Regions from separate parts of the Comamonas resistens genome, predicted to be linked through region 2. Evidence: predicted binding sites of a transcription regulator. Region 2 holds the regulator's gene; each other region holds the start of a gene.

What was found. Region 2 encodes sigma-54, which starts transcription at its own class of promoters, with help from an activator protein. Its sites were predicted from a motif close to TGGCANGNAANCTGCTTT; they were not measured.
Region 1: the regulator sigma-54 is predicted to act here: its motif matches at 3,847-3,864, upstream of QMY55_RS08830 (urease subunit gamma).
Region 3: the regulator sigma-54 is predicted to act here: its motif matches at 3,571-3,588, upstream of hmpA (NO-inducible flavohemoprotein).
Region 4: the regulator sigma-54 is predicted to act here: its motif matches at 3,155-3,172, upstream of glnA (type I glutamate--ammonia ligase).

Annotation. Positions count from the first base shown of each region.
Region 1 covers NZ_CP125947.1:1,870,296-1,877,523, forward strand. Annotated here, with positions in the region: gene ureE (urease accessory protein UreE) at 1-228, opposite strand, end outside; gene QMY55_RS08810 (GNAT family N-acetyltransferase) at 243-716, opposite strand; gene ureC (urease subunit alpha) at 737-2,455, opposite strand; gene QMY55_RS08820 (urease subunit beta) at 2,457-2,762, opposite strand; gene QMY55_RS08825 (HupE/UreJ family protein) at 2,785-3,402, opposite strand; gene QMY55_RS08830 (urease subunit gamma) at 3,467-3,769, opposite strand; gene QMY55_RS08835 (TonB-dependent receptor) at 4,140-6,134, shown strand; gene QMY55_RS08840 (DUF4198 domain-containing protein) at 6,150-6,881, shown strand; gene urtA (urea ABC transporter substrate-binding protein) at 7,141-7,228, shown strand, end outside.
Region 2 covers NZ_CP125947.1:4,944,619-4,951,846, reverse strand. Annotated here, with positions in the region: gene QMY55_RS23145 (thiol:disulfide interchange protein DsbA/DsbL) at 1-412, shown strand, start outside; gene lptA (lipopolysaccharide transport periplasmic protein LptA) at 612-1,268, shown strand; gene lptB (LPS export ABC transporter ATP-binding protein) at 1,265-2,050, shown strand; gene QMY55_RS23130 (RNA polymerase factor sigma-54) at 2,224-3,819, shown strand; gene QMY55_RS23125 (aspartyl/asparaginyl beta-hydroxylase domain-containing protein) at 3,891-4,817, opposite strand; gene QMY55_RS23120 (tetratricopeptide repeat protein) at 4,955-5,707, opposite strand; gene QMY55_RS23115 (tRNA-binding protein) at 5,766-6,104, opposite strand; gene QMY55_RS23110 (THUMP domain-containing class I SAM-dependent RNA methyltransferase) at 6,256-7,228, shown strand, end outside.
Region 3 covers NZ_CP125947.1:4,668,935-4,676,162, reverse strand. Annotated here, with positions in the region: gene QMY55_RS21715 (aminotransferase class V-fold PLP-dependent enzyme) at 1-901, shown strand, start outside; gene QMY55_RS21710 (hypothetical protein) at 943-1,416, shown strand; gene QMY55_RS21705 (FKBP-type peptidyl-prolyl cis-trans isomerase) at 1,477-1,887, shown strand; gene norR (nitric oxide reductase transcriptional regulator NorR) at 1,906-3,477, opposite strand; gene hmpA (NO-inducible flavohemoprotein) at 3,637-4,815, shown strand; gene QMY55_RS21690 (hypothetical protein) at 4,898-5,602, opposite strand; gene QMY55_RS21685 (DUF3297 family protein) at 5,614-5,859, opposite strand; gene QMY55_RS21680 (DUF445 domain-containing protein) at 5,999-7,228, shown strand, end outside.
Region 4 covers NZ_CP125947.1:3,444,828-3,452,055, reverse strand. Annotated here, with positions in the region: gene QMY55_RS16075 (YVTN family beta-propeller repeat protein) at 1-23, shown strand, start outside; gene QMY55_RS16070 (polysaccharide deacetylase family protein) at 100-924, shown strand; gene QMY55_RS16065 (sterol desaturase family protein) at 946-1,926, shown strand; gene QMY55_RS16060 (EI24 domain-containing protein) at 2,043-2,921, shown strand; gene glnA (type I glutamate--ammonia ligase) at 3,221-4,636, shown strand; gene QMY55_RS16050 (hypothetical protein) at 4,815-5,330, shown strand; gene glnL (nitrogen regulation protein NR(II)) at 5,366-6,475, shown strand; gene ntrC (nitrogen regulation protein NR(I)) at 6,524-7,228, shown strand, end outside.

The DNA.
Region 1 (7,228 bases), 2.2 Mb from region 2:
CGCGGCCAGCACGCGGATCAGCGAGCCGTCCTCGGCCACCAGCACGTCGCCACCGCGCACGGCCTGGCCGCGCGGCAGGAAAATGGCCAGGTCGCGGCCCTGGCTGTCGGTGGCGGCAAAGCGGCTTTTCTGGCGTACGTCCCAGTCAAGCTCCACCGAGGCGGAGCGCTTGAGCAGGCTGGTGGCCAGGCCCTGGCCGGCGGGAAGGCATTTGGAAACTTGCAGCATACAGGGGCAATCGGTTAAAGCGCCAGCGTCATGAAGCAGCTGTTCGGGTCCGGGTGGTAGTTGCCAAAGGGCGCGCATGGCACAAAGCCATTGCGCTGGTAGAAGCGCCGGGCCGGTGCGAAGAAGGCCTCGGTGCCGGTCTCCAGGCTGATGCGCTTGGCGCCGCCTGCGCGGGCCTGGGCCAGGGCATGCGCCAGCACCTGCTGGGCCGCGGCGGAGCCGCGGTGGGCAGCCCCCACGCGCATGGTCTTGAGTTCTACATGGCCGGCATCCAGTTGCTTGAGCGCGCAGCTGGCCGCCAGGGCCGGCCCGGCCTGTTGTTGCGTCCAGCCGGTCCAGAAACGGATGTCGGGCTGGCGCAGCTGGCTTGCGTCCAGCGCATGCACGCTCTCGGGCGGCGAGATGCGGTGCATATCGTCCAGGTGCTCCTGGAGAAAGGCCAGTACACGCGGATCTGTCGCGGGGTCCAGCTTGAAGATCAGCTCCATGTCCATCGGTTCAGTCAGATTCAGAAAAGAAAGTAGCGCTGTGCCATGGGCAGGCTGGTGGCGGGTTCGCAGGTCAGCAACTCGCCGTTGGCCCGCACTGCATAGGTCTGTGCATCGACCTCCATATGCGGCGCCAGGTCGTTGTGGATCATGTGCTGCTTCTGTACGCCGCGTATGCCTTTGACGGCCGACAGGGTCTTGGCCAGTCCGAAACGTTCGCCGATACCGGAGGCCAGGCCGGCCTGCGAGACAAAGGTCAGCGAGGTCCTGGCGATCGCGCCGCCAAAGCTGGCGAACATGGGCCGGTAGTGCACGGGCTGGGGCGTGGGAATGGAGGCATTCGGGTCGCCCATGGCTGCCATGGCAATGCTGCCCCCCTTCAGGATGCAGAAGGGCTTGACGCCGAAGAAGGCCGGTTTCCAGATCACGATGTCGGCCCATTTGCCCACTTCGAGGCTGCCGACTTCGTGGCTGATGCCGTGGGCAATCGCGGGGTTGATGGTGTATTTGGCGATATAGCGCCTGATGCGGAAGTTGTCGTTTCTGGCGCCGTCACCTGGCAGCGGTCCGCGCTGCAGCTTCATCTTGTGCGCAGTCTGCCAGGTGCGCAGAATCACCTCGCCCACGCGGCCCATGGCCTGGCTGTCGGAGCTGAACATGCTGATCGCCCCGATGTCGTGCAATATGTCCTCGGCCGCAATGGTCTCCTTGCGTATGCGGCTCTCGGCAAAGGCCAGGTCCTCGGCAATCGAGGCATGCAGGTGGTGGCAGACCATGAGCATGTCCACATGCTCGTCCAGCGTGTTGATGGTGTAGGGGCGCGTGGGGTTGGTGGAGCTGGGCAGCACATTGGCCTCGCCCACCACCTTGAGGATGTCGGGCGCATGGCCGCCGCCCGCGCCTTCGGTGTGGAAGGTGTGGATGGTGCGGCCCTTGAAGGCGGCCACGGAGTCCTCTACGAAGCCGCTTTCGTTGAGCGTATCGGTGTGGATGGCGACCTGCGTGTCGGTCTCTTCGGCCACCGTCAGGCAGTTGTCGATGGCCGCCGGCGTGCTGCCCCAGTCCTCGTGCAGCTTCAGGCCGATGGCGCCGGCGCTGATCTGCTCGTGCAGGCCGCCCGGCAGGCTGGCATTGCCCTTGCCCAGAAAGCCCAGGTTCATGGGAAAGGCGTCGGCAGCCTGCAGCATGTGCTCCATATGCCAGGGGCCGGGCGTGCAGGTGGTGGCAAAAGTGCCGGTGGCTGGGCCGGTGCCGCCGCCGATCATGGTGGTCACGCCGCTGGTCAGCGCCTCCTCGATCTGCTGCGGCGCGATGAAGTGGATGTGGGTGTCGATTCCACCTGCGGTGACGATGTTGCCCTCGCAGCTGATGATCTCGGTGCCGGGGCCGATGATGATGTCCACGCCAGGCTGGGTGTCGGGGTTGCCGGCCTTGCCGATGGCCGCAATGCGGCCGTCCTTGAGGCCGATGTCGGCCTTGACGATGCCCCAGTGGTCGAGGATGAGGGCATTGGTCAGCACCGTGTCCATTGCCCCCTGTGCGCGTGTGCGCTGGCTTTGTGCCATGCCGTCGCGGATGGTCTTGCCGCCGCCGAACTTCACCTCCTCGCCATAGCCGCCCGCGGTCAGAGTGAAGTCTTTCTCGACTTCGACGATGAGTTCGGTATCGGCCAGGCGCAGGCGGTCGCCCACGGTAGGGCCAAAGGTTTCGGCGTAGGCGCGTCTATCCATTGTGGCCATGTCAGAGCGCTCCTTGAATCAGGCCGCGAAAGCCGTAGATCTTTCTGTCGCCGCCAATATCCACCAGCTCGACCGTGCGCTGCTGGCCGGGCTCGAAGCGCACGGCCATGCCGCTCGCAATATTCAGCCGCATGCCGCGCGCAGCCGCGCGGTCGAAATCCAGGCCCGCGTTGGTCTCGGCAAAGTGATAGTGGGAGCCGACCTGGATGGGTCGGTCGCTGGCATTCCTCACCACCAGCGCAAGCGTGCGGCGGCCGGGATTGAGGGCGTGTGCACCGGGGTCAAGCAACAGTTCACCGGGAATCATGGCGTGTCTTCCTTTCGCGTGTTCAGGCCAGCCGTGTCAGCATGAAGGCGCCGAGCGCCACCGTGGCCGTACCGCCGAGCTTGGCAATCCACCGATGGCGCTGCATCACCGCATGGCCCAGCACCATGCCCGCGATGTGCAGTGTGGCGGAGCCCATTGCAATGCCGGCCAGCGCGCCGAGGGCCGCGAGGCCGCTGTCGCCGGCCAGCTCAAAGCCATGGGCCGCGCCGTGGAAGAAGGCAAACATGCCGGCCAGTGCGGCTGCGGCACCCCAGGGCATTTTTTGCTGCACCAACACCAGCAGGCCCAGCACCAGCACGGAGGCGGCAATCATGGGTTCCACACCCGGCACCCACAGGCCGGCAAAACCCGCCACGGCGCCCGCCACCAGCAGGGCCACGAAGGCGGCAGGGGCGCGCCAGGCGGTGCGCAGGCCGGGCATGGTCAGCGCGCTCCAGGCGCCTACGGCCAGCATGGCGGCCAGGTGGTCGGCCCCGGTAAACGGGTGGGCGAAGGCGTGAGTCAGACTGTCCAGAAAATAGTGATGGCCGCCGCCGTCTGCGCCCACATGGGCGAGCGCGGACAGGGGCAGGGCAGTCGCCGCAGCGGCTGTGGTGGCAAGGAGCTTATTGAATTTCATAGCTGTCTGCGCTTGATGGATAAGGGTTTGATGGCTAAAAGGCTTGAAGTCTCTGGATGCAGCTTCAGGCAATGGGCTCGTGCACAGTGACGAGCTTGGTGCCATCCGGGAAAGTGGCCTCGATCTGGATGTCGGGAATCATCTCGGGGATGCCTTCCATCACATCGGCGCGGGTCAGCACGCGGCGGCCTTCGCTCATCAACTGGGCCACGGTCTTGCCGTCGCGTGCGCCCTCCATCACAAAGGCACTGATCAGCGCCACGGCCTCGGGGTAGTTGAGCTTGAGGCCACGGGCCTTGCGCCGCTCGGCCAGCAAGGCGGCGGTGAAGATCAGCAGCTTGTCTTTTTCGCGTGGTGTCAATTCCATCTTCTTCAATCCCTCAGTCGGCTCGCGCATTCGGCAGGACCGAATGAACGCGATGAGTCAGTTCCATGCCCCTTTATGTAGCAAGTGCCATGCCAAAGGCAAGAATTAATTGCAAGCCTATGGAGGCCGGATTGCTGCGGTTTTGCACCTTGTTGGGGCGTCTGCGAGGCAGGCTTGCACCAAGGCGTGTCTGTGTGGTTGCTGCGGATGCCTCTTGGTGCATTGCTCGGTTGTGGCGGTGCATCGCGTGGCACGAACTTTGCTCTTCTGGTGCATGAACAGAAGACCATGGAGCAAGAGGGGCGCGCAGTTGCTGCGGGCTGGGGTACAGCAGGGTTTGTTGACGATGGGCTGCGGATGCGCCGGCCTGTTGACTGGCTGGGCGTGGGCGCAGACGGCCAGGGAAGGCAATGCGGCGCTGCCCGAGGTACTGGTGAGGGCCCAGGTCAAAGGCCAGGCGCTGGATGAGGCGCAGCGATCGTTTTCCGTCACCGAGTTCGGGTCTGACGATATTCGCGAGCAGCCCAGGCAGGAAGTGGAAGCGCTGTGGAACAAGGTACCGGGCATGTATGTCAATCACTACCAGCTCAGCGGAGTGGCCAACGGGCTGGTGCTGCGCGGCTTCGGTGGCGGCGGGCATGGCGGCGATGTGGCGGCCACGCTGGACGGCATTTCGCTCAACGAGGCCATGTCGCATGCCGATGGCTATTTCGATCTGAACGTGGTGGTACCGCTGGAGCTGGACAAGGTCAATGTCCATCGCGGCCCGGTGTCGGTGCTGCAGGGCAATTACAACCGCGCCGGGCTGGTGGAGCTGCGCACGCGGCGCAGCGGCAGCTATACCGATGTCGATGTCAGCGCCGGTTCGCAGGGCATGCTGGATGCCCAGGCTGCCTTGGGGCGCGAGCTGGAAGGCGGCGATCAGCTCAATCTGGCGGCCCAGCATTCGCATGGCGATGGTGCGCGGCCCAGCTCCGGCCATGGGCGCAGCACCATCAGCGGCACATGGAAGCACCATGTGCATGAAAAGCTCGATATTTCGCTGTCCGGCCGCTGGCATGAGGCGCGCGGCGATTCGCCCGGCTATCTGACCGAAGCGCAATGGCGGCAAGACCCGCAGGGCAAGGATGGCCATGTGGTGGGCGATGGCGCCAACAAGCACTTCGGCACGCTGCGCCTGGATGCGCAGTACGCACTGGATGCGGATACCCGGCTGCTGGGCTTTGTCTACGGAACGCAGCAGGATTTTGTGCGCTGGTTCACCCGTCCGCGCAGCGGCACCTGGATGCAGCGCGAAGAGCGCTACGACCGCAGCGTGCTGGGCGCGGGGCTGAACCTCAGTGGCAAGTCCCGTCTGGCTGCGCGCGAGCTGAACTGGATGCTGGGCCTGGAGCAGGTGCGCGAGTCCACCGATTACGGTTACTGGGATGGCCTGGTGAACCGCCGGCGCACGGCCGCGGCGTTGGACGATCGCAATACGCGGCTGAACAACATGGCGCTCTACGGCCAAGGCAGTTGGCAGGCGACAGGCTGGCTGCAGACCACGGCCGCCCTGCGCTGGGACCACTTTGACGGGCGCTGCCGCTTGCTGGGCGCGGAAACCGGTGGCGATGAATGCAACCGCATGCAGGGCCGCAGCCATGCCAGCCCCAAGCTGGGTGCCATGGCGCAGCTCAATCCGCAGACGGCGGTGCGTGCCAGCTGGTCGCAAGGCTTTGCCTTGCCCAGCGACTTTGCCAAGTACGCGCTGCGCAACAGCGAACTCGGCGCCAATATCTTTCGCCAGACCGAGCTGGGCCTGCAGTGGAAACCTTCCAGCCAGTGGCTGATCGATGCAGCCGTGTACCGCGTCACGTCCAGCAACGAAATACGCAACACGGCACCGGGTGAATATGAAAACCTGGGCGCGACCCTGCGCAAGGGCGCAGAGCTGCAACTGCACTGGCTGCCCGGCCGCAGCTGGCATCTCGAATGGGCGTACGGGCGCAATCGCTCCGAAATCACGCAGAACGCCAACGCGGCATTGCAGGGACAGCGCGTGGTGGCGGTTCCCGAGTACACCAGCACCTTGCACGCACGTTGGATGCCGCGCGGCGATGTCACCGTGCATGGCGTGCTGCGCCATGTGGGTCGCGCGCCCATCAATGCCGGCAATACCGAATGGGCCGGCAGCTATCACTGGCTGGACCTGGGCCTGCAATACCGCCTGCCGGCCAGCGTGGCACGCCATGCCAGCCTGAGTCTGTGGCTGCGCAACGCTGCCAACGCGCGCTATGCCAGTATCACCACCATGATCGGTGGCCAGCGTCTGGTCGCGCCCGGCGCGCCGCGCAGCGTGCAACTGGGCCTGCAGTTTTCACTTTGATTCTTGGGAGTCCTCATGTCTGTGTTCAAGACGCGTAAAAACATCATCGCGCGCATTCTGTGCACCACGGCCGCCGCCTGGCTGCTCTGTGCCAATCCGGCCCATGCGCATAACGTCTGGCTGGAGCCAGATGCGCAGGGCGGCTATGTCATGCAATTCGGCGGCCATGAGGGCCTTGCCGAAACCTTTGACCCCGCCAAGCTGCAGCGCGTACATGCCTATGACCTGCGCGGGCGCGAGGTGGGCTGCGATGTGCAGAACCTGCAAGGCGGCATCCGCGTCAAGCCCGATGCCAAGGCTGCGCTGATCGCGGTGGAGCTGGATAACGGCTACTTCAGCAGCACCAGGCCCGAAGGCGCCATGCTGCCCCTGCCCATGGACAAGAACCCCGGCGCAGTGCACGGCGTGCATGCGCGCAAGTTTCACAAGACCGTGGTGCAGTGGGGTGCCGTCATGCAAAAGCCGTTGGGCCAGATGTTCGAAGTGGTGCCGCTCCAGGGCCAGGCGCCCCATGCCGGTCAGCCGCTCAGGCTGCAGGTGCTGCTGGATGGCAAGCCGCAGGCGGGGGTACGCCTGTCCTGGGGCGAAAACGGCTCGCCCGCGATGACGGATGCACAGGGCCAGGCTCTCATGACGCCCGCTGCAGGCAACAACACTTTGCAGGCCATCCTGCGCCAGCCGGTGCAGGGTGATGCCAGGACGACGCAAAACAGCTACGAGTACCTGCTGCGCTTTGCCGCGCATTGATTGCCAGGCACCTCAACAGTGCCTGATGTGCGGAATGCGGCTGGAAAAGCCTGCATCTGGTGCATGCGCAAGATTTGGCACAGCAATGGTGCTGCCGCAAGGGGTGGACTGATCGCGCTGCGGCATCGCCGCGTAGGGTGAGTGAGGAAAGCAGCAGGGCCCTGAGCGGCAACCGAACTGCGGATGTTGCTGGCACGGTACTTGCATTTGAGGAGATGCGGTCAATCGTGACCGAACAAAACCTCCCGGGAGTGCTGAAATGAATCGTCGCGGAACCCTCACTACACTGGCTGCATCCCTGGCTTTGGGCCTGGGCCTGAACTCGCAGGTGTTGGCAGCAGACACCA
Region 2 (7,228 bases):
CCAGCCTGCCGATGTGGTCGTGCAGCGCGTGCCTGTGGCGTTCAACGCTTCGTTCGTGCCTCAGCAGAAGCTGTATTTCGCGCTGGAAGGCATGAATCTGCTGCCTCAGCTGCACGCCAAGGTGTTCCGTGCCATCCATGTGGAGCGCAACGGCCTGAAGAACGACGACGCCATCTTTGACTGGATCGGCAAGCAAGGCGTGGATCTGACCAAGTTCAAGTCGGTCTACAACTCCTTCACCGTGAGCAACCAGGTGCGCAAGGCTTCCCAACTGCAAAACGAGTACGACGTGGAAGGCGTTCCCGCCATGGGCGTGGCCGGCCGTTACTACACGGACGGCACCAAGGCCGGCAATATGGAGAACGTGCTGCGCGTGGTCAACGCGCTGGTCGCCTCCAGCCGCAAGGCCTGAGCTTCAGGTCGCTGCCCCGCAAGCCCGCCTATGCGCGGGCTTTTTTGTCCCTGGACCGTCCCAAGACAAAGGCACCCGCTTGTGTGAGCCGTGGCCACACAAGCGGGCAAGCGTGAGGGCCATTTTTATTGCTGAGATTTCTGCCGGGCTTCCGAAAGGGGAGTGACTACAATGAACGCAAGAAACGTGCCTTTTTCTCATGAATAAAACACTCCTACCTCTTGCGCTGGCCTGTGCTCTGGTGGCCGCGACTGGCATAGCCCATGCCGAAAAGGCCGACAGTGCCAAGCCCATGAACATCGAGGCGGATGCCCTGCGTCATGACGAGCTCAAGCAGACCAGTGTCTTCACCGGCAATGTGGTGATGACCAAGGGCTCCATCGTGCTGCGTGGCGCGCAGCTCGATGTGCGCCAGGATGCCGAGGGTTACCAGTACGGCGTGATTGTGGCCGAGCCCGGCAAGCGGGCCTTCTTCCGCCAGAAACGCGACACCTTGCCAGGCCAGCCTGAAGAGTTCATCGAAGGCGAAGGTGAGACCATCGAATACGACGGCAAGGCCGACATCGTCAAGTTCATCCGCCGTGGCGAGATGCGCCGCTATCGCGGCGGCCAGCTCAGTGACCAGGTCACGGGCTCCATCATCATCTACAACAACATCACCGACGTATATACGGTCGATGGTCAGAAAACCAGCGGCGGCCTGCCCAGCTCCTCGGTGGGGCAGGGCGGTCGTGTGCGCGCCATCATGGCTCCCAAGGATGGCACGCCAGGCGCTCAGCCCAAGCCTGCGACGCCCGCGACGCCTTTGCGTCAGAGCATGACGCTGGGTGGCGAGAAAGCCGACGAGAAGAAATGATCGAGCCGACATTCTCCAACAGCACCCGCAGCGGTGAGTCCGACAGCCGCCTCGAAGCCAAGCATCTGGCCAAGTCCTATGGCAGCCGCAAGGTGGTCAAGGATGTTTCGCTGTCCGTGCAAAAAGGCGAGGTTGTGGGCCTGCTGGGCCCCAACGGCGCGGGCAAGACCACCTCGTTCTACATGATCGTGGGCCTGGTGCGCAGCGATGGCGGCGAGATCTTCATCGACGGCCACCCCGTAGGCAATATGCCGATTCACCAGCGCTCGCGCCTGGGCCTGTCCTATCTGCCGCAGGAAGCCTCGATCTTTCGCAAGCTCAGCGTGGAAGACAACGTTCGCGCCGTGCTGGAGCTGCAAAAAGACGATCAAGGCCATACGCTGAGCCGCGACGAAGTGGAAAAGCGCCTGACGGGCCTGCTGCAGGAGTTGCGCGTCGATCATCTGCGCGAGTCGCCGGCGCTGGCGCTGTCCGGCGGCGAGCGCCGCCGCGTGGAAATTGCCCGTGCCCTGGCCACGCAGCCGCGCTTCATCCTGCTGGACGAGCCCTTTGCCGGTATCGACCCCATTGCCGTGATCGAGATCCAGCGCATCATCGGCTTCCTCAAGGATCGCGGCATCGGCGTGCTGATCACCGACCACAACGTGCGCGAAACCCTGGGCATCTGCGACCACGCTTTCATCATCAGCGACGGACATGTGCTGGCCGAAGGCACGCCCGAGGAAATCGTGGAGAACGCCGATGTGCGCCGCGTTTACCTGGGCGAACACTTCAGGATGTGAGCAATGGCCCCCACGCTCGTTACTGCGTGTACTGCGCTGCCCCTACGCCGGGTGCCCCCCGAGGGGGCCCTGACCGGCGAAGCCGGATTCCGCCTTGGGGCGGCCCGGCGGCGGAATCGGGTTCTTGCCAAAAGCCTGTGGATTGGTAAGAAGAAGGCAAGAGCCGCATCACGATGAAGCCAGGACTCTCGCTACGTGTATCCCAGCATCTGTCGCTGACGCCGCAGCTGCAGCAATCGATTCAGCTGCTGCAGCTGTCCACGCTGGAGCTGGCGCAGGAAGTCGAGCAGATGCTGGTCGACAACCCGTTTCTGGAACTCGATGGTGATGGGCCGGGCACAGCTGCTCCTGATGACATAGCTGCAGGCGCACGTGAGTCCAACATTTCAGATGGGTATTCATCCGAAAAAGAGTCGGAAAGAGCGCAAGCAGCTTCTGAATCCATAGCGGAACCTTCCACCAACGAAACCCCGGACAGCCTGAACTGGGAGGCCGACGGTCTGGATGGCCAGGATGGCGAATGGGGCGGCGAAGCCAGCAGCGAGTGGGATGCTCCCTCGGCCAGCGGCTCCACGCGCAACCGTGATGACGACGAAGAGGTCGATGCCATTGATCTGGCGCGCGGACATGAGAGCCTGACGGACTTTCTGCACCGCCAGGCGCTGAGCCTGCATCTGGGAGCCGAAGATACGGCGGCGCTGCGTTTTCTGATCGAGTCGTTGAACGACGATGGCTATCTCGAAGAATCGCTGCAAGAGCTGGCACACAGTCTGGCGGGCGATGATCTGGAAGAGCGCGAAGAGCTGGAGCAGCGCTTTGCCATCGCGCTCAAGCTGCTGCAAAGCCTAGAGCCCGTGGGCGTGGGCGCGCGCAATCTGGCCGAATGTCTGCAGCTGCAGCTGCGCGATCTGATCCGCGATGCAGAGGACGAAGGCACGACAGCGGCGCATATCAACCAGCTGCTGCTGGCCCAAAGCATTTGTGCGCAGCCCCTGGACCTGCTGGCGCGGCGCGATCTGCGCAAGCTGGCCAGCCTGTGCGGTGCGCGTGAAGAGGCGCTGCGCGAGGCCATGGCCTTGATCGCCCGGCTGGAGCCGCGTCCCGGGCGCCGCTTTGTCGATCTGGAGCGCCAGATCGTGGTGCCCGATGTCATTGTGCGGCCGGTGCGTTCCAGCTCGGGCCGTGTCGACTTTTCCGTGCAGCTCAACCCCGATGTCATGCCCAGGCTGCGTGTGCACGACATCTATGCCAATGCGCTGCGCCGTCACAAGAACAGTGAAGGCCATGCCGCGCTGCAGCAGCGCCTGCAGGAAGCGCGCTGGTTCATCAAGAACATCCAGCAGCGCTTTGACACCATTCAGCGAGTGTCCGAAGCCATCGTGGAGCGGCAGAAGAACTTCTTTGTGCATGGCGAGCTGGCCATGCGCCCGCTGGTGCTGCGCGATATTGCCGATGCCTTGGGCCTGCATGAGTCCACCATCAGCCGCGTGACCACGGCCAAATACATGGCCACGCCCCAGGGCACCTTCGAGCTCAAATACTTCTTTGGCTCGGGACTGGGCACGGAAACCGGCGGCAGCGCGTCGAGCACGGCCGTGCGTGCGCTGATCAAGCAGTTTGTCGACGCCGAGGACCCCAAGAAGCCGCTGTCGGACGCCAAGCTGGCCGATATGCTCAAGGAGCAGGGCATTGAATGCGCGCGCCGCACCGTGGCCAAGTACCGCGAGCAGCTCAAGATACCGACGACCACGTTGCGCAAGGCGCTGTAAATGCCTTGAAAACAAAAAAGCCGCTGATGCAATGCACAGCGGCTTTTTTAGTGACTTGGCTCCGCCCTTACTTATTTAGCGGGGATCAGCCACCATACAAACAGCACGAGCACGCCTATCATCAGACCGAACTTGAGGATCTTGTAGAAGGTCGGATTCCAGTCGCGGAAGGCGCGGCGGTACTTGCCCATGTAGAACGAGATCTTGAACAGCTTGCTGATCATGCCGCGCGGGTCGCCCTCGTTGTTGGGCGAGCTGGCGGCGGCCACCACGTTCTTGCCCAGCCAGTGGTTGAGCCATTGCGCGAAGCCGTTGGTCATGGGGCGTTCCACATCGCAGAACAACACGATGCGGTTGCCTTCGCTGCGGTTCTCGGCCCAGTGCATATAGGTTTCGTCGAAGATCACGCCTTCGCCCTCGCGCCAGCTATAGGGCTGGCCGTCGACCTCGATCATGCAGCGGTCGTCGTTGGGCGCCAGCACCGCCAGGTGGTAGCGCAGCGAGCCTGCATAGGGGTCGCGGTGCAGATTGAGCTTGGCGCCGGGCGGCAGCTCGGCAAACATGGCGGCCTTGACGCTGGGAATGGACTTCACCAGGGCTGTGGTCTTGGGGCACAGTTCCATGGCCGAAGGGTGGGCATCGCCATACCACTTCAGATAAAAGCGTTTCCAGCCGGTCTTGAAGAAGGAATTGAAGCCCGCGTCGTCGTTGTTGGCGGCGGCCTTGATCTGCATGTTCTTTTGCAGGTTGACGGCTTCCTCGCGGATCTCGCGCCAGTTGGCCTGCAGCGGGGCCAGCTCGGGGAAGGTGCTGGTGGGCAGATAGGGCGTGCGCGGCACCTTGCTGAACATCAGCATGAAGACGTTGAACGGCGCCGTGAAGGTGGAGTGGTCGAACAATTGCTTCACCACCTTGTGGCGCACCTTGCCGCGCAGGTGCATGTACAGGCCGCAGCCGAAGAACAGCAGCACCAGGGCCAGAACGATGATTTTTGCCATAGTTTGCAATTTTACCGGGCCGCTCCAAACAGGTCATGGCCCAGGTCAAACGGCTGCGTGGTCTCTGGAAGCGCTTTGTGAGCTGCTTTTGAATCAATAGCTGTCAGCGCTTGATGGGTAAGGGCTGAGGCCTGTTTTTACTGTGAATGCTTGGCAAAGGCGCTCTGGATGCGTTGCAGCAGTTCACGGTTCAGGGTGCGCTGGTGGCTGCTCCAGTGAGTCTGGGCTTTTTCAAGCTCGCCCTGCAGGCGGCGGGCCGTACCCCAGTCTCCGGACTCGGTGCACCAGATGGCGTATTCGCCCAGCACCTCGAAGCTGCCGGAGCGCACGCGCAGAAACTCGAAGGACTGGCGCGCCATGGCGTTGTCGCCCTGGGCTGCATACGCCTTGGCGATCAACAGGCCGACTTCGTCTGCACGGTAATTGATATCGGTCTGGGCAATGACCTTGAGGTGCTGCAGCGCCGTCTGCGGCTGTTCGGCATCCAGAGCCGCACGCGCTGCGCCCCAGCGGATTTCCAGGTCGTTGGCGAACGGTCCCTTCATGCTGGCTTCAAAGTGCTGCAGCGCCTGTCGGGGCTGGCCGGCTTCCAGCAAGGCCTGGGCCAGGCGGATTTCATTCTGGGCTGTGGCTGAGTAGTCAAATGCCGCCTGCGCCTCACGCAGCTCGCGGGTCGGGTCCAGGGACTTGGCGGCCTGCCGTACCAACTGGCGTGCACCACGCTCCAGGCGCGAGTTGGGCAGGTAGATGGCAATCGCATAGACCACGCTGCCCAGAAAAGGGAAGGCCAGCAAGATGAACAGCCAGTAGTTGTTCTGCCCTGTGCGCACCGCATGCACGGCAAAGAACAGGGCAATGATGACGTGCAGTCCGACTCCGGCAAAAGCCATGGCAATCCCTTGTGTTGATGACGCGGCGGATTATAGAAAGGCCGCCAGGGTGGCGCTGCTACAGCAGTCGCGTGCCCAGCGGCACCGCCTTGTCTGGCACGCACAGGGCCACGGCGCCAGCGGCGTCGTGAAAGCCGGTGACCAGGCATTCACTCATCAGCGGGCCGATCTGTTTTTTCGGAAAATTCACCACGGCCACGACCAGACGGCCCACCAGCTCCTCGGGCTGGTAATGCGCGGTGATCTGCGCACTGGACTTGCGCTGGCCCAGCTCGGGGCCAAAGTCCAGCAGCAGCTTGTAGGCGGGTTTGCGGGCCTCGGCAAAGACCTCGGCCTGCAGCACGCGGCCCACGCGCAGCTCCACCTTCATGAAGTCGTTCCAGCTGATTTCTTCCATTTTTCTAGCTCCTTCAGGTGGGCATCATGCCCTGGCGTCATGGCTAGTCTGTAGAGCAACGCTTGTCGTGCGCAGGCACTGGAAAAGGCCTAGCGCGTATGCTTATGCCCTGAAACGCGCCGGGCAAGCGGTCTGGTGCGCACTGATTTCTATGAACCAACTGCATCTGTTTCTGCCCTGCGCCGCCGGCGTCGAGGGCTTTCTGGCCGACGAGGTCCACGCCATCACCGGCGCCACCGGGCAGGATCTGCTCGTGGGCCGGGGCGGCGTCATGCTGCGCGGCATGTGGCGCGATGCCATGCTGCTCAATCTGCACAGCCGCCTGGCGCAGCGTGTGCTGATCGAGCTGTCGCACACCATGTACCGCAGCGAGAACGATCTGTACCGCGCCGCCAGCGAGGTGGCCTGGGAGATCTGGTTCTCGCCCAAGGAAACCTTCAAGATCGAAGTGACGGCCCAGCACAGCCCGCTGACCAGCCTGAACTTTGCCGCGCTCAAGGTCAAGGACGCGATTGCCGACCGCTTCCGCGAAAAACGCCATGGCGTGCGCCCCAGCGTGGAAACGCACCACCCCGATGTGCGCGTGCACCTGCACCTGACCACGGACGGCGCCACCATCTATATCGACACCTCGGGCGAGGCGCTGTTCAAGCGCGGCTGGCGCGAGGACAAGGGCGATGCGCCGCTCAAGGAAACCCTGGCCGCCGCCATGATTGCCGCCAGCGGCTGGAATCCGCATGGCGACAACCCCCAGCCGCTGTACGACCCCTGCTGCGGCAGCGGCACCGTGGTGATCGAGGCCGCGCAGATTGCACGCAAGATTCCGGCCGGTATCCTGCGCCGCTTTGCGTTCGAGAAGCTCGTACCGTTCCAGCGTCATGTCTGGGAAGCCATGCTGGATGAGGCCGAAGCCGCCATCCTGCCCGAATCGCCCGTGGGCATTTACGGCTCGGACATTGCTTTTCGCATGGTGGACTTTGCCCAGCGCAATGCCGAGCGTGCCGGCGTGGCCGAATCGGTGCATCTGCGCGGTGGCGATGCGCTGCAGCGCATGCCGCCCAGCGAGCAGCCCGGCATGATGATCTTGAACCCGCCCTATGGCGAGCGTATTGCCGCTGCCGGTG
Region 3 (7,228 bases), 280 kb from region 2:
GATCGTGCGCAACGGCTGGTTCAGCTACCGCTGGACCCAGATCTTCGACGAAGGCGCGCTGGGTGGCGGTTCGGTGGTCTGCAAGGCACGCAAGCAGGGTGAGGGCGCCCAGGCTCCCTGGGCCCCATGCCCGGCGGCAGATGTGGCAGAGACCATCCGCATCGAGCGCCCCAAGGTGGTGTTTGCGCCGCATGTGGAAACGGCCAGCGGTATTTTGCTGCCTGATGATTACCTGCGCACCGTGGCGGATGCCGCGCACGAAGTAGGCGCCTTGTTCGTGCTGGACTGCGTGGCCTCGGGGGCCATGTGGGTTGATATGGAGAAAACCGGCGTGGACGTGTTGATCTCCGCACCGCAAAAGGGCTGGAGCAGCTCGCCCTGCTGCGCCATGATCATGCTCTCGCAGCGTGCGCGTGAAGCCATCGAGCACACGCAAAGCTCCAGCTTCTCCTGCGACCTCAAGAAGTGGATGCAGATCGCCGAAGGCTACGAAAAAGGCCAGCATGCTTACCACACCACCTTGCCTACCGACGCACTGCTGCGTCTGCGCGATGTGATGCTGGAGACTCGCGAATACGGCTTTGCCAAGGTGCGCGAGGAACAGATTGCGCTGGGCACCCAGGTGCGCGAGCTGTTGCAGTCGCGGGGCTTTCCCAGTGTGGCGGCCGAGGGCTTCAAGTCGCCGGGTGTGGTGGTCAGCTACACCACCGACGCCGAGATTCAAAGCGGCCGTGCCTTCATCAAGGTGGGGTTGCAGACCGCGTCGGGTGTGCCGCTGCAGTGCGACGAAGGGCCGGATTTCCAGACCTTCCGTCTGGGTCTGTTCGGGCTGGAGAAATGGCATAACGTGGAACGCACCGTTGGCCATTTGCGCAAGGCGCTCGACGATATCGGCGTCTGATGCCGGTGCCGGCAGCGTAGATCGACACACAAGGAGGCTGAATGGCATGGCGTATTTCAAGCTGGTGCGCGGTGGCGCTGCTGGCTGCTGCATCCCTGCAGACCGCGCAGGCCAAGCGTGTTGCTTCACCCGCGCCGGCCTCGTCCGTGCAGGATTCGCTGTGCGAGCGCAGCGTTTCTGCTGCGGATAACTCTGCGAGCGACGGCAACGCGCTGTCGGGCAGCCGTTGGTTGATCAGCTACAAGACGCAGGGGGAGCCTGCGCGCAGCTATGTGTTCAGGCTGTTGCCAGGTGGGCGCATGCTCAATGCGCACCCCAATGACAGAACACCGAACAACGACCGCTGGGAAGGCAAGGGGCGCTATGTGCAGCTGCGCTTCAATGATGACTATGCCGTGTATTCAGGGGTGGTGAATGGCAGCTCCGACCATTTGCAGGGCCACGCGGTGAACACTGCGGGCGATACCTGGGCGTGGAGCGCCAAGCGCTTGGAGCCCTGTGCGGCCGGCAAGTGACATAAACAGGAGAAGAGGCTCGGCTACAGTCTTGAAACTTCTCTTTGTCGTGTCTTGGATATGAAAGCAGCAAGCCGTTTCCTGTTGGCCCTATCGTCTCTTCTTCTGGCTCTGTCCGGGACTGCGGCCGCAGAGGTCCACAGCAACGGGCTGATCTTCGAGAGCCTGGTGCAGGGTACAGGCCCGAGCCCCACGGCTTCGGACGTGATCAAGGTGCATTACCGTGGCTATTTCCCGGACTCAGGCAAGGAGTTCGACAGCTCTTATGCACGCAACCGGCCCATCGAGTTTTCCTTGGGCAGCGTCATTGCCTGCTGGCAGGAAGGCACGCAGCGCATGAAGGTGGGCGGCAAGGCGCGTTTTACCTGCCCGCCGTCCCTGGCCTATGGCACGCGTGGGTCGGGCCGGGTCATACCGCCCAATGCGACCTTGAGCTTTGATGTGGAGCTGCTGGGCATACAAGGCCGTTGATCGATGGTCTGGACTGACTCAGGACTTTTCTATATTCAGCCGTTTGGCCATGCGTTGCAGATTGGCTCTGTCCATCTGCAGCTCTCTGGCGGCTGCGGCCCAGCTGCCGTGGTGGCGCTTGAGGCTGGCATTGATCAAGGCCCGTTCATGAGCCGCCACGGCATCGCGCAAGCTGGTCGTGGTGGCGGGCATTGACGTTGGCTCCGGCTGTGGCGGCTGCTGCATATGCGGCCCTGGCCCGATCTCCAGATCATCGGTCCTGAGCGTGAGCATGCGCGGTCTGCCCCGGCTGGCGCTGGCATCCTGGCGGCTCAGGGCCTTGAGCACGGCGCGGCTGATCAGGTGCTCAAGTTCACGCACATTGCCGGGCCAGGTGTGCTTGAGCAAGGCTGCCTGTGCGGCGCCATCCAGGCGCAATCCTCCCAGTTGCAGGCGTGAGCGGTTCTCTTCCAGGAAGTAGCCCGCCAACAGCAGCACATCGCTGTCGCGCTCGCGCAGCGATGGCAGTTGCAGCGGATAGACGTTGAGGCGGTGATAGAAGTCCGAGCGCATGCGGCCGGCGCTGACTTCTGCGGCCAGGTCGCGGTTGGTGGCGGCGATCACGCGGACATCGACATGGTGCTCGCGGTCCGATCCCAGGCGCTGCAACTGGCCGCTTTGCAGCACCCGCAGCAGCTTGGCCTGCACGGGCAGCGACAGCTCGCCCACTTCGTCAAGGAACAGCGTGCCCTGGTGGGCCTGCTCGAACTTGCCGCTGCGCTCGGTTTGGGCGCCGGTGAACGCGCCGCGGACATGGCCGAACAGCTCGCTTTCCACCAGGTTGTCGGGCAGAGCCGCGCAGTTGATGCTGACCATGGGGTGAGCGGCGCGTGAGGACTGGGCATGTACGGCCCGGGCCACCAGTTCCTTGCCGGTGCCGGTTTCACCGGTGATGAGCACGCTGAGGTCGCTGCCCGCAATCAGGGCGATGTCTTTTTGCAGCCTGCGCATGGCGGGGCTGTGCCCCAGCAGCACCCGGTCGGAGGGGGCTTTGATCGTCCCGATGCTGCAGGCACTGTGGGCCAGCTGCGCCATCTGCTGCACCCGTTCAGCCGTGGCGACGGTGGCCGCCGCCAGATTGCTGAAGGCCTGCAGCAGCTCCAGCGAGGCTGCATCGGCAAAGCGCCCGGGCTGCATGGCATCGAGCGTCAGCAAGCCCCAGGGCAGGCCGCCCAGTTGCAGCACGCAGCCCATGCAGTCATGCACATGGAGCTCGGCAATGGGCTGACCCTGGTGGGCGACCAGGCCGTCATAAGGGTCGGGCAGGGGGCTGTCGGGTGCGAAGCGCATGGCCTGGCCGGCGGCCAGCAGCTGCGCAAAGCGCGGGTGCTCGGCCAGGCGAAAGCGCCGCCCCAACGCGTCGGGTACCAGGCCGTCGATGGCCATGGGGCGCAGCCATTCGCCTTCGAGCTTCAGCAGGGCCACGGCGTCGGCGGGCAGCAGCGTGCGCAGGGCGGCCAGCAGGCGGCGCATGCGCTCGCGCTCCGGCATCTCCTGGGCCAGGTCCGCGACCAGCGGGATGACGGCATTGAGAATATGGCTTGTTGTCATAGTGACTCTGAATGATGTCAAAAGGACTTCATTTAATGGATGTCATATTGACGCATATCTTGCCAAACCATTGTTTGACAAGGGGTGTGAAGCTGGCACGCCCTTTGCATTGATGAGAGCAGGCCCCGCAGCTGGCTGGGCTGGAATCTGGAGATTTGCATGCTTACTGAACGTCAACGCGAAATTGTCAAAGCCACTGTCCCCCTGCTGGAAACCGGCGGCGAAGCGCTGATCACCCATTTCTACAACACCATGCTGGGCGAGTACCCCGAGGTGCGCCCGCTGTTCAACCAGGCCCACCAGCAAAGCGGCGCCCAGCCGCGCGCGCTGGCCTATAGCGTGCTGATGTACGCCAAGCACATCGACAGGCTCGAAGCCCTGGGCGATCTGCCCGCGCAGATCGTCAACAAGCATGTGGCGCTGCAGGTGCAGGCCGAGCATTACCCCATCGTCGGCGCTTGCCTGCTGCGCGCCATCCGCGAGGTGCTGGGTGCCGAGATCGCCACCGACGAGGTGCTGGCCGCCTGGGGTGCTGCCTACCAGCAACTGGCCGACATCCTGATCGCCGCCGAGCGCAGCGTCTACGACCGCACGGCCGAGGCCGAAGGCGGCTGGCGTGGCGAGCGCGCTTTCAAGGTGGAGAAGAGGGTGCAGGAAAGCGCCGAGATCACCTCGTTCTACCTAGTGCCAGCCGACGGCGGCAAGGTCATCGCCCACCTGCCGGGCCAGTACATAGGCCTGCGCGTGATGGTGGGCGGCGAGGAGCAGCGCCGCAACTACTCGCTGTCGGCTCCGGCCAATGGAAAGAGCCTGCGCATCAGCGTCAAGCGCGAGCTCGGCGGCAAGGTGTCCAACTTCCTGCACGACCAGATCCAGGTGGGCGGTACTCTGTCGCTGTTTCCGCCGGCCGGCCATTTCACGCTGCAGGACAGCAGCAAGCCGCTGGTGCTGATCAGCGGCGGTGTCGGCATCACGCCCACCTTGCCCATGCTGGCCACGGCATTGGCGGCCCCGCGTCCGGTCACCTTCATCCATTGCGCACGCGAGCGCTCGGCACATGCCTTCCGTGAGCGCATCGACCAGTTGGCTGCCGAGCATCCGCAGCTCACGCGCTACTACTGCTACGACCGCGCCGTGCCCGAGGACCAGGTGGACGCCGAAGGCTATCTGACCGAGCAACGCCTGGGCGAATGGCTGCCCGCCTCGCGCGACGCCGATGTCTATTTCCTCGGCCCACGCCCCTTCATGCGTGTGCTCAAGCGCTCGCTACACAACCTGGGTGTGCCCGACAAGCAGGTGCGCTACGAGTTCTTCGGCCCGGCCGAAGCGCTGGCTTGAGCGGATTGAATGCTATTGAATAAATAGCTCTATGCGCTTGGTGTGAAAGGGGTAGAGGCTGAAAGGGCTTGAACTCAGCTCTTCAGTCTCTTCCATGCCCCATGGTGTGAACGATTTGCGTGCCATCCAGGATGCGGCTGACGCCATTGAACCAGCGGCAGTCGGTGTGGATGTTGGCGTAGTGATCCATCCAATCCAGCGTGATGGGCGAAATGCAGACCAGACGCTGGCTCTGCAGATCTGCATCAAACACCTGTGCGCTGAACTGGCTCAGGTTGGCGGGGCAGTCCATCTCTTGAGCAAAGCACTGCCATGCAGCATGCAAAGCCGTGGCGTCTGCTGCGCGCAATCGTGTTTCAGACTCGGAGGCTTGCGCGGGACTGGTTTGCCAGTCGCTGATCTGCCCCTGCTGCAGGGTGGCCTTGACGCAATGCCCTGCATCACTGAAGACCAGTGCTTGAGCATCGCTCAGGCTGTGCACATGGAGACTGTCGGACTCTGGCACTTCTGCAGCAAAGCGCTGCAGCAGCGGTATGTCCATCCCCAAAACGAAGCTGCTGCAAAGCGCGGGCTGTGCAGCGATGGCTTCGGGCCGCAGCACCTGCTGCACCCAGGTTTGCCAGGGCAGCGGAAGCCCGGGCATCAGCCATTTCAGCTCGCCCGCCGTGATTTTGTGTCGCAGCCTGGCCTCGTGCCTTTGCGCATCGGCGATCTGGCTGCGAGAGTATGGCCGCACGGCATTCAGCTCACGCTTGAGTTGGTGCTTGTTCAGGCGTTGTGCGGCCATGGGGACTGGGTTTAGCGGTAATACGCCTCGACCGTACCCTTGATCTTGATCAGCAGTGGCTTGCCCTTGCGGTCCAGCGCCTTGCCGTGGGGCACCTTGACCCAACCTTCGCTGACGCAATATTCCTCCACGTCAAAGCGCTCCTTGCCATTGAAGCGGATGCCGATGTCGTGCTCGAAGACGGCGGCCACATGATGGGGGCTGCGAGGGTCGATGGACAGGTGGTCGGGCAGTTCGGGGCGGGTTGCGTCGGTCATGATGTTCTTGGAAGTCGGGATACAAAGCCCGCCATTTTCTGCGCAATCGTAAACACGATCCTAGCTCCGGGTTTAGGACTGAAGATTTTCAGCCCTTGTGCGATTGGCAGCTCATGCTGCCTGTCCTATGCTTGCATCCATGCTGACGCAAGAACAAAGCCTGTCGCTGCAACAAGCCAAGCGCCTGCCACTGATTCTTTTGCTGCTCGTCGCGGCTGGTTTCATTGCCACTGCGCTGGCCGGCTCACGCTGGGCCATAGAGGGGCAGGCCGTGCCGCTATGGCTGGTCTGTCTGCGCGGCATTTGCGAGGCGGCCATGGTCGGGGCGCTGGCCGACTGGTTTGCCGTGACGGCCCTGTTTCGTCATATTCCTCTGCCTCTGGTGGGACGGCACACGGCCATCATTCCGCGCAACAAGGATCGCATAGGGCAGAACCTGGCGGTGTTTGTGCGCGACAAGTTTCTCGACGCTCCGTCGCTGGTCGCACTGATAGAGCGCCACAACCCGGCTCAGGCCCTGGCGGACTGGTTGACGGCTTCGGCCAACAGCCAACTGCTGGGCAAGCAGGTGGCGCGCATGGCGCTGGCCGCCCTGGAAATGGTGCAGGACAAGCAGGTAGAGAAGTTTCTGACCCAGTCGCTCAAGGCCGTGATGCAGCATGTGGATCTGTCGCGCACGGCCGCATCACTGCTGTCGGGCCTGACTTCCGGCGGGCGTCATCAGGAGGTGCTGGACGATGTGCTGGCGCGCATCAGCCGCCTGCTGCGGCAGGAACAGACCCATGTGCTGATTGCACAGACGATTGTGGTGTGGCTCAAGCGCGAACACCCGATCAAGGAAAAAATGCTGCCGACAGACTGGCTCAGCGACAAGGGGGCCAGCCTGATTGCCAGCGCGCTGGACAGCCTGCTGCAGGACGTGGCGCATAACCCCGACCATCGCTTGCGTGAGGCTTTTGACGGATCGGTGCACCGCCTGATCGAGGGGCTGCAAAGCGATCCGGCCTATGCCGAGCGCGTGGAAAAGCTGCGCAACTATCTGCTGCACGACGAAAAGCTGGCGGCCTATCTGCGCGAGCTGTGGCTGGGCTGGCGTGCCCGGCTGGAGCGCGACCTGGCGGACGAAAACTCTGCGCTGGCACGGCGCGTGGCCGTCATGGGGCGCTGGTTGGGGCAGGCGCTGGCGCATGACGAGGCGCTGCGCCTGTCGATGAACGAGCGCCTCAAGCGCTGGGCCACGACGCTGGCTCCCGATGTTTCGCAGTTCATAGCCCAGCACATCGCAGACACCGTCAAGCGCTGGAATGCAGAGCAACTGTCCACGCTGATCGAAGCCCATATCGGCAAGGACCTGCAGTACATACGCATC
Region 4 (7,228 bases), 1.5 Mb from region 2:
CACTGGCCCACGCGGCGCGCTGAGTGTCATGCCGGCTCGCGGAACCAAGTCTGCGGGCCGGAGTCTTTCATGCGGTATTGACCACCTCAAGGAGGGTGGATGCTAAGACGTCAATTCATGCTGACAGGGGCGGCTATTGCTGCTCCAGGCCTAGCCGCAGCAGCGGAAAATTCAAAAAACATAGCTGCTGGCGCTTGTTCCAAGCCGGTTTACCTGACTTTTGATACAGGGCATATGGGTATTGCCCAGTGGGTGGCTCAAACTCTGCAAAAGCACAAGGTGCCCGTGACTTTCTTTGCGGCCAATGAGGCTACCAAGGAAGGAGGCAGCAGCCTTGCCGACTTCTGGGCCCCATGGTGGAAGGCCCGTGCCGACGAGGGGCACCAACTGGCTTCCCATACCTACGACCATATGTACTGGCAGGCCGATATCCGCGACAAGGCTACGGGCCAGGTCACGCACTTCAAGGTCAGGCCATCGGCCGGGCCGCGTGCCGGGCAGAGTTTTGTCGTGTCTGCAGATGAGTATCGCGAGGAGATTGCTCGCTCGGCGCGCCGCCTGCAGCAGATCACAGGCCACAAGCCCTTGCCGCTATACCGCGCACCCGGGGGAAAGACCTCTGCGGCGCTGATCGGTGCGGCCCAGCAGGGCGGTTATCAGCATGTGGGCTGGGCTGCGGCAGGTTTTCTGGGCGATGAGCTGCCCAGCGACAAATATCCCAACGAGCGCCTGCTCAATCAGGCGCTCAAGAACATCCGCAGCGGCGATATTTTGCTGGCTCATCTGGGCATCTGGTCGCGCCAGGATCCATGGGCGCCGGCGGTGCTGGAACCACTGATTCTGGGTTTGCTGGATAAAGGTTTTTGCTTCCGTACGCTGGCGGAGCACCCGGCCTATCAGGGCTGGATTGCGCAGCACCGCTGAGTGCTGGACAAGGAGTGAGTTGTGGAGTGGCTGGTTCAGGTTTTTGCCGATGCGCAGCAGCGCCTGTTTGAAGGTGTGGTGCAGCCTTTTCTGTTCCATTTCGGCATGGCCAACCTGCTGGAGGATGGCTACACGGCCACGGGCTGGTTGCTGGTGGGGCTGCTGCAGATCGTCGTCATGGTGGCCGTCATCGTGCCGCTGCAGCGCTGGAAGCCTGTGGAGCCCGTGGTGGACCGGCAGGCCATTCGTGTGGACATTCTCTACACGCTGATTCACCGGCTGGGTCTGTTCAGACTGGCTTTGTTCTTCACGGTGGACCCGCTGTGGGATGCGCTCATGGGCAAGCTTCATGTCTGGGGCATGCCAGGTTTTCATATCGATGACCTCTGGCCCGGTGTTACCGACAACGCATGGGTCAGCCTCATCCTCTATCTGATCGTCTTCGATCTGGTGGAGTACTGGATTCACCGCGGTCAACATGGGCTTGGCTGGTGGTGGAAGCTGCATGCCGTGCATCACTCTCAGCGGCAGATGACGGTGTGGAGCGACAACCGCAATCACCTGCTAGACAGCGTGATTCACGACGCCATCGTCGTACTGGTGGCGCAGCTGATCGGTGTGGCTCCGGGGCAGTTTGTGGCCATCGTGGCATTGACCCAGCTCAGCGAGAGCTTTCAGCATGCCAATGTGCGCATCTGGTTTGGCCAACTGGGCGAGCGTTTGTGGATCAGCCCGCGCTTTCACCGCCGCCACCATGCGATTGGTATCGGGCACGAGCCGCTGGCACCTGTGCGCAACAAAAAGGTGCATGGCAACAACTTTGGCGTGCTGCTGCCCTGGTGGGACATGTTGTTCGGTACGGCCAACTTTGATCTGCGCTATGACCCGACTGGTATTCGCGATCAGGTGCAGCCCAATGCGCAAGGCCAGTTGCGTGACTATGGCCGTGGGTTCTGGGCGCAGCAATGGCGGGCCGTCCTGCGGTTGCTGGGACGCGCTTGACCATTCATAGGACTTGGACAAACAAGCCGGGCCGCCGCTGCGGATGCACCAAGACGGTTTCCGTGCGGCAAGGCGCTTGCCCGGGCCTGATTTGCGCAAGTCGTGATTCATTGAGTATGCTTGCCAGCATGAGCTTGCTACTCGACTCTTTCTGGCGTGCATTGGCGTATTGCCTGCATAAGCGGGTGATTGCGTGGTCCCTGTTTCCCTTGCTCCTGATGGGGCTGCTGTCCTGGGCGCTGGGGTATTTCTTCTGGGCAGATGCCGTGCTCAAGGTGCAAGGCCTGCTCGATGGTGTGGGCTGGCTGCACAAGGTCTGGGTCTGGTTTCAGGCCAATGGAGTGGGCTATGCCTCCGAAGTGGTGGCTTCCATTCTGGTGGTGCTGGGGGCAACTCCCATGCTGGTCGTTCTGGTGCTGCTGCTGGTGGGGCTGTTCATGGCCCCGGTCTTGACCGGCCTGGTGGCACAAAATCGCTTTCCCCAACTGCAGAAGAAGCACGGCGGCTCCGTCATGGCCAGTCTGATCTGGTCGGGAGGCTCTACCGTGATTGCGCTGCTGGCCCTGATCGTGACCTTGCCGCTTTGGGTTTTTCCGCCTCTGATGCTGGTAGTCACGCCGCTGATCTGGGGCTGGCTGACCTACCGTGTCATGGCGTTTGATGCTTTGGCCGAGCATGCGAGCAAGGAGGAGCGTCGCAATCTCTTTGTGCGCCACCGCATGTCGCTGATTTTGATGGGCGTGCTATGCGGTTATCTGGGCATGGCTCCCGGCATCGTCTGGGTCTCGGGTCTGGTGTTCCTGGCCGCATTCTGGATTTTGATTCCCATTGCCATCTGGATTTATGCGCTGGTGTTTGCGTTCTCGGCGTTGTGGTTTGCTCACTTCTGCCTGGGGGCATTGGTGCGGCTGCGTGAGCAGGAAGGCCCGGCAGAGCCCTCTCCACAAGTGCCATTTGCCCCCGGTGTGGCCGCACAGAACGCGCCTTCCTTGTGATGCAGTGCACCAAAACTGACGGCTCTCCTTATTTGCACTAAATTGGTGCAAATAAATTCACCAAAAAAGTGCATTTCAATGGAAGGCTCTGGCGGTGAGACAATGTGCACCGCTTTGGAGCCATCAGGCATGCCAAAAATTCCTGTGCCAACGGCTTATGTCACCAGCGGATATGCTTATCCGCTGCCGGACTTCGTGGCGGCAATGCTCTGGGTTACCAGTCAGCCCCAAGTTGGCACGCAAACTGCTTAGTAATTTTCATCCTTTTTTGATCAGCCAAAGTTGGCAGGAGAGATCTAATGGCGAAGACCGTTGCAGACGTGATGCAGATGGTGCAGGACAACGAGGTCAAGTTCGTTGACCTGCGCTTTACCGATACCCGCGGCAAGGAGCAGCACGTGACCGTGCCCGTGTCGCATTTCGACGAAGACAAGTTCACCTCGGGCCATGCTTTTGACGGTTCTTCCGTGGCGGGCTGGAAGGGTATCGAAGCCTCGGACATGCAGCTGGTTCCCGACCCCAACACTGCCAATATCGATCCCTTCTTCGAAGAGACCACTCTGATTCTGCAGTGCGATGTGATCGAACCCGGTGATGGCAAGGCCTATGACCGCGACCCCCGCTCCATTGCCAAGCGCGCTGAAGCCTACCTGAAGGCTTCCGGCCTGGGCGATACCGCTTACTTCGGACCCGAACCCGAATTCTTTATCTTCGACGGCGTGCGCTGGGGCACCGAGCCTCACAACCCTTTCTTCGAAATCGAAGAATACGAAGCTCCCTGGAACACTGGCACCAAGTTCGAGACCGGTAACCGTGGTCACCGTCCTCGCAACAAGGGCGGCTACTTCCCCGTGCCACCCGTTGACAGCACCCAGGACATGCGTGCAGAAATGTCGCTGCTGCTGGAGGCCGTGGGCATTCCTGTCGAAGTGTTCCACCATGAAGTGGCGGGTGCAGGCCAGAACGAAATCGGTACACGCTTCTCGACTCTGGTCGAGCGTGCCGACTGGACTCAGCTGCAAAAGTACATCATCTGGAACGTGGCCAACACCTACGGCAAGACGGCTACTTTCATGCCCAAGCCCTACGCTGGCGACAACGGCTCCGGCATGCATGTGCACCAGTCCGTGTGGAAGGATGGCAAGAACCTGTTCGCTGGTGACGGCTATGCCGGTCTGTCCGACTTCGCCCTGTACTACATCGGCGGCATCATCAAGCACGCTCGTGCCCTGAATGCCATCACCAACCCTGGCACCAATAGCTACAAGCGCCTGGTGCCCGGCTTCGAAGCCCCTGTGAAGCTGGCTTACTCGGCCAAGAACCGCTCCGCTTCCATCCGTATTCCTTACGTGAGCAACCCCAAGGCTCGTCGCGTGGAGGCTCGCTTCCCCGATCCACTGATGAACCCCTACCTGGGCTTTGCAGCCCTGCTGATGGCCGGTCTGGACGGTGTGGAAAACAAGATCCATCCCGGCGAAGCTGCGACCAAGGATCTCTACCACCTGCCTCCCGAGGAAGACAAGCTGGTGCCCACGGTCTGCCACAGCCTGGATCAGGCTCTGGAAGCCCTGGACGCCGACCGTGCCTTCCTGACCAAGGGCGGTGTGTTCTCCGACAGCATGCTGGATGCCTACATCGAGCTGAAGATGGGCGAAGTGACCCGCTATCGCCAGTCGGTGCATCCTGTCGAGTACGACATGTACTTCTCGCTGTAAGGCGAACCCCAAAAAAGGCGGCTTGGCCGCCTTTTTTATTGCTCCGGCTCTTGACCTAAGAAAGCCCAGGAACCATTCAGGCAGTCGAGATACCAAGAAATGACTACAGTGCAACGCGCTTGGAGCGATACTCGCTGCATTGCAGCCCAGCCGTTGCTGTCTTGCCTGAGAGGAGCCAATGAAGAAGTTTTTTGTGTTGCCACTGCTGATGACCATGGTCACGGCGGCATGGTCGCAGGATGTGATCTACCGCTGCGGGAATGAGTACACCAACAATGTTTCACAGGCCAAGGCAAAGGGCTGCAAACCTGTGGATGGCAGCGGTGTGACGGTGATTCATGGCACCCGTCCTGCGGGTGGTGGCAGCAGCAGTGCAGCACCTGCACCAAAGGTGCCAAAGCCGGCGACAGCCGCATCGACCAGTGCGGCGCCCGTACGCAGTGACAACGCTGCACAAAAAGCACGAGATTCCGACGCGCGCGCCATCTTGCAGTCGGAGCTGAACAAGGCGCAGGCCAGACTCAACTCGCTCAGAGCCGAATACAACGACGGCAATCCCGTGCGCACGGCTTTGGAGCTGCGCAACCCTCAAGGCTATCCTGAGCGGGTCGAAAAGCTCAAGGCCGATATTGCCCGCCAGGAAAGCGATGTAGCGGGTATCCGGCGCGAACTGGATCGCTTGCCTGCCAATTAATGCAGCCCGAGGGCTGCTTCACGGGTTTTCTTGACATGAATGCATCTGCAGCCCTCTCCCATGGAGAGCCTGGCAATACCGCTGACCAGGATTGCGCGCTCAGCTATCAGTCGCTCGATTGGCTTTGTACGCTGATTGCCGTCCTGGATTCCCAGGGCGTGGTGCGCTTTGTCAATGCTGCGCTGGAGAATGCGCTGGGGCAGTCGCGCCGCACCATGGAGGCGACAGAATTCGCAACCTGCTTTTCCGAGCCTGCGCTGCTGGACAAGGCGCTGAGCGGTGCGCGCTCCAACGACTTTGCGGCCTTGCGCTTTGAAGCCGCTTTGCTGCGCCTCGGGCAGGATCTTTTACCCGTGCATGTCACTGTGTCCCTGGTCGAGCAACAAGGCCATGTAATGGTGGAGATGTGGCCTCTGGAGCAGCAGGCCCGTCAGGATCGCGAAGAGCGCATTCGCGAGCAGGCCGAGGCCAACAAGGAACTGATACGCAATCTGGCCCATGAGATCAAGAATCCGCTCGGCGGCATTCGCGGTGCGGCGCAGCTATTGCAAATGGATCTGGCTACTCCGGAGTTGCGTGAATACACCACCGTCATTGTTCACGAGGCAGACCGGCTTCAGGTACTGGTGGATCGCTTGCTGGCTCCCCACCGGCACCCACACGATGTGGGGGATGTGAATATTCACGAGGTCTGCGAGCGTGTACGTTCCCTGGTGCTGATCGAGTATCCGCAGGGTCTGAAAATCACGCGCGACTATGACATCTCCATCCCTGAATTCCGGGGTGACGGTGTACAGCTGATCCAGGCGCTGCTCAACATCGTGCAAAACGCGGCCCAGGCGCTGAGCCTGCGGATTGCCCAGGGCGATGCCGAGATCATTTTGCGCACGCGTGTGGCACGCCAGGTCACTCTGGGGCGGCAACGCTACAGACTGGCATTGGAATTGCATGTCATTGACAACGGTTCAGGCGTGCCCGATGCCATCAAGGAGAGAATTTTCTATCCCCTGGTGTCTGGCAGAGATGGGGGCTCTGGCTTGGGGTTGACGCTGGCGCAGACCTTTGTGCAGCGTCACCATGGGCTGATTGAGTGCGACAGCCAGCCGGGCAGGACAGATTTTCGTATTCTGATTCCCCTGCCGTAAGCCGCCTGAAATCACTCACCAGACAAAGAAGGGAAGGATGCAGCAGCAATGAAGCCAATCTGGATTGTGGACGACGACCCTTCCATTCGCTTTGTCCTGGAAAAGGCGCTGGGGCGCGAAGGCTGGCCCATACGCAGCTTCACCCAGGCGCGAGACGTGCTCAAGGCCCTGGCCGATGTCGATGCCTCAGATCCCGAGCGTCAGGGGCCGCAAGTGCTGGTCAGCGATATCCGCATGCCGGGCGGCTCGGGTCTGGAGCTGCTGGAGCAGGTGAGGGCGCAGCAGCCCGGCTTGCCCATGATCATCATGACGGCATATTCCGATCTGGACAGCGCTGTTTCAGCTTTCCAGCGCGGGGCGTTTGAATACCTGCCCAAACCTTTTGATGTGCCCAAGGCCGTCGAGTTGATCCGGCGTGCCGTGGAGGAAAGCCAGCGTGAAGAAGTGGCCGATGTACAGACTCCCGTACAGGCCGAAATGCTGGGCCAGGCGCCTGCCATGCAGGATGTGTTTCGCGCCATCGGACGACTGAGTCAGAGCCAGGTCACGGTGCTGATCACCGGCGAATCCGGTGCCGGCAAGGAATTGGTGGCTCATGCGCTTCACAAGCATTCCCCCGTTGCTGGTGGGCCGTTTGTAGCTATCAATACTGCGGCAATTCCCAAGGATTTGCTGGAGTCGGAACTCTTTGGCCATGAGCGCGGAGCATTTACCGGAGCCCAGACTCAGCGGCGGGGACGGTTTGAGCAGGCC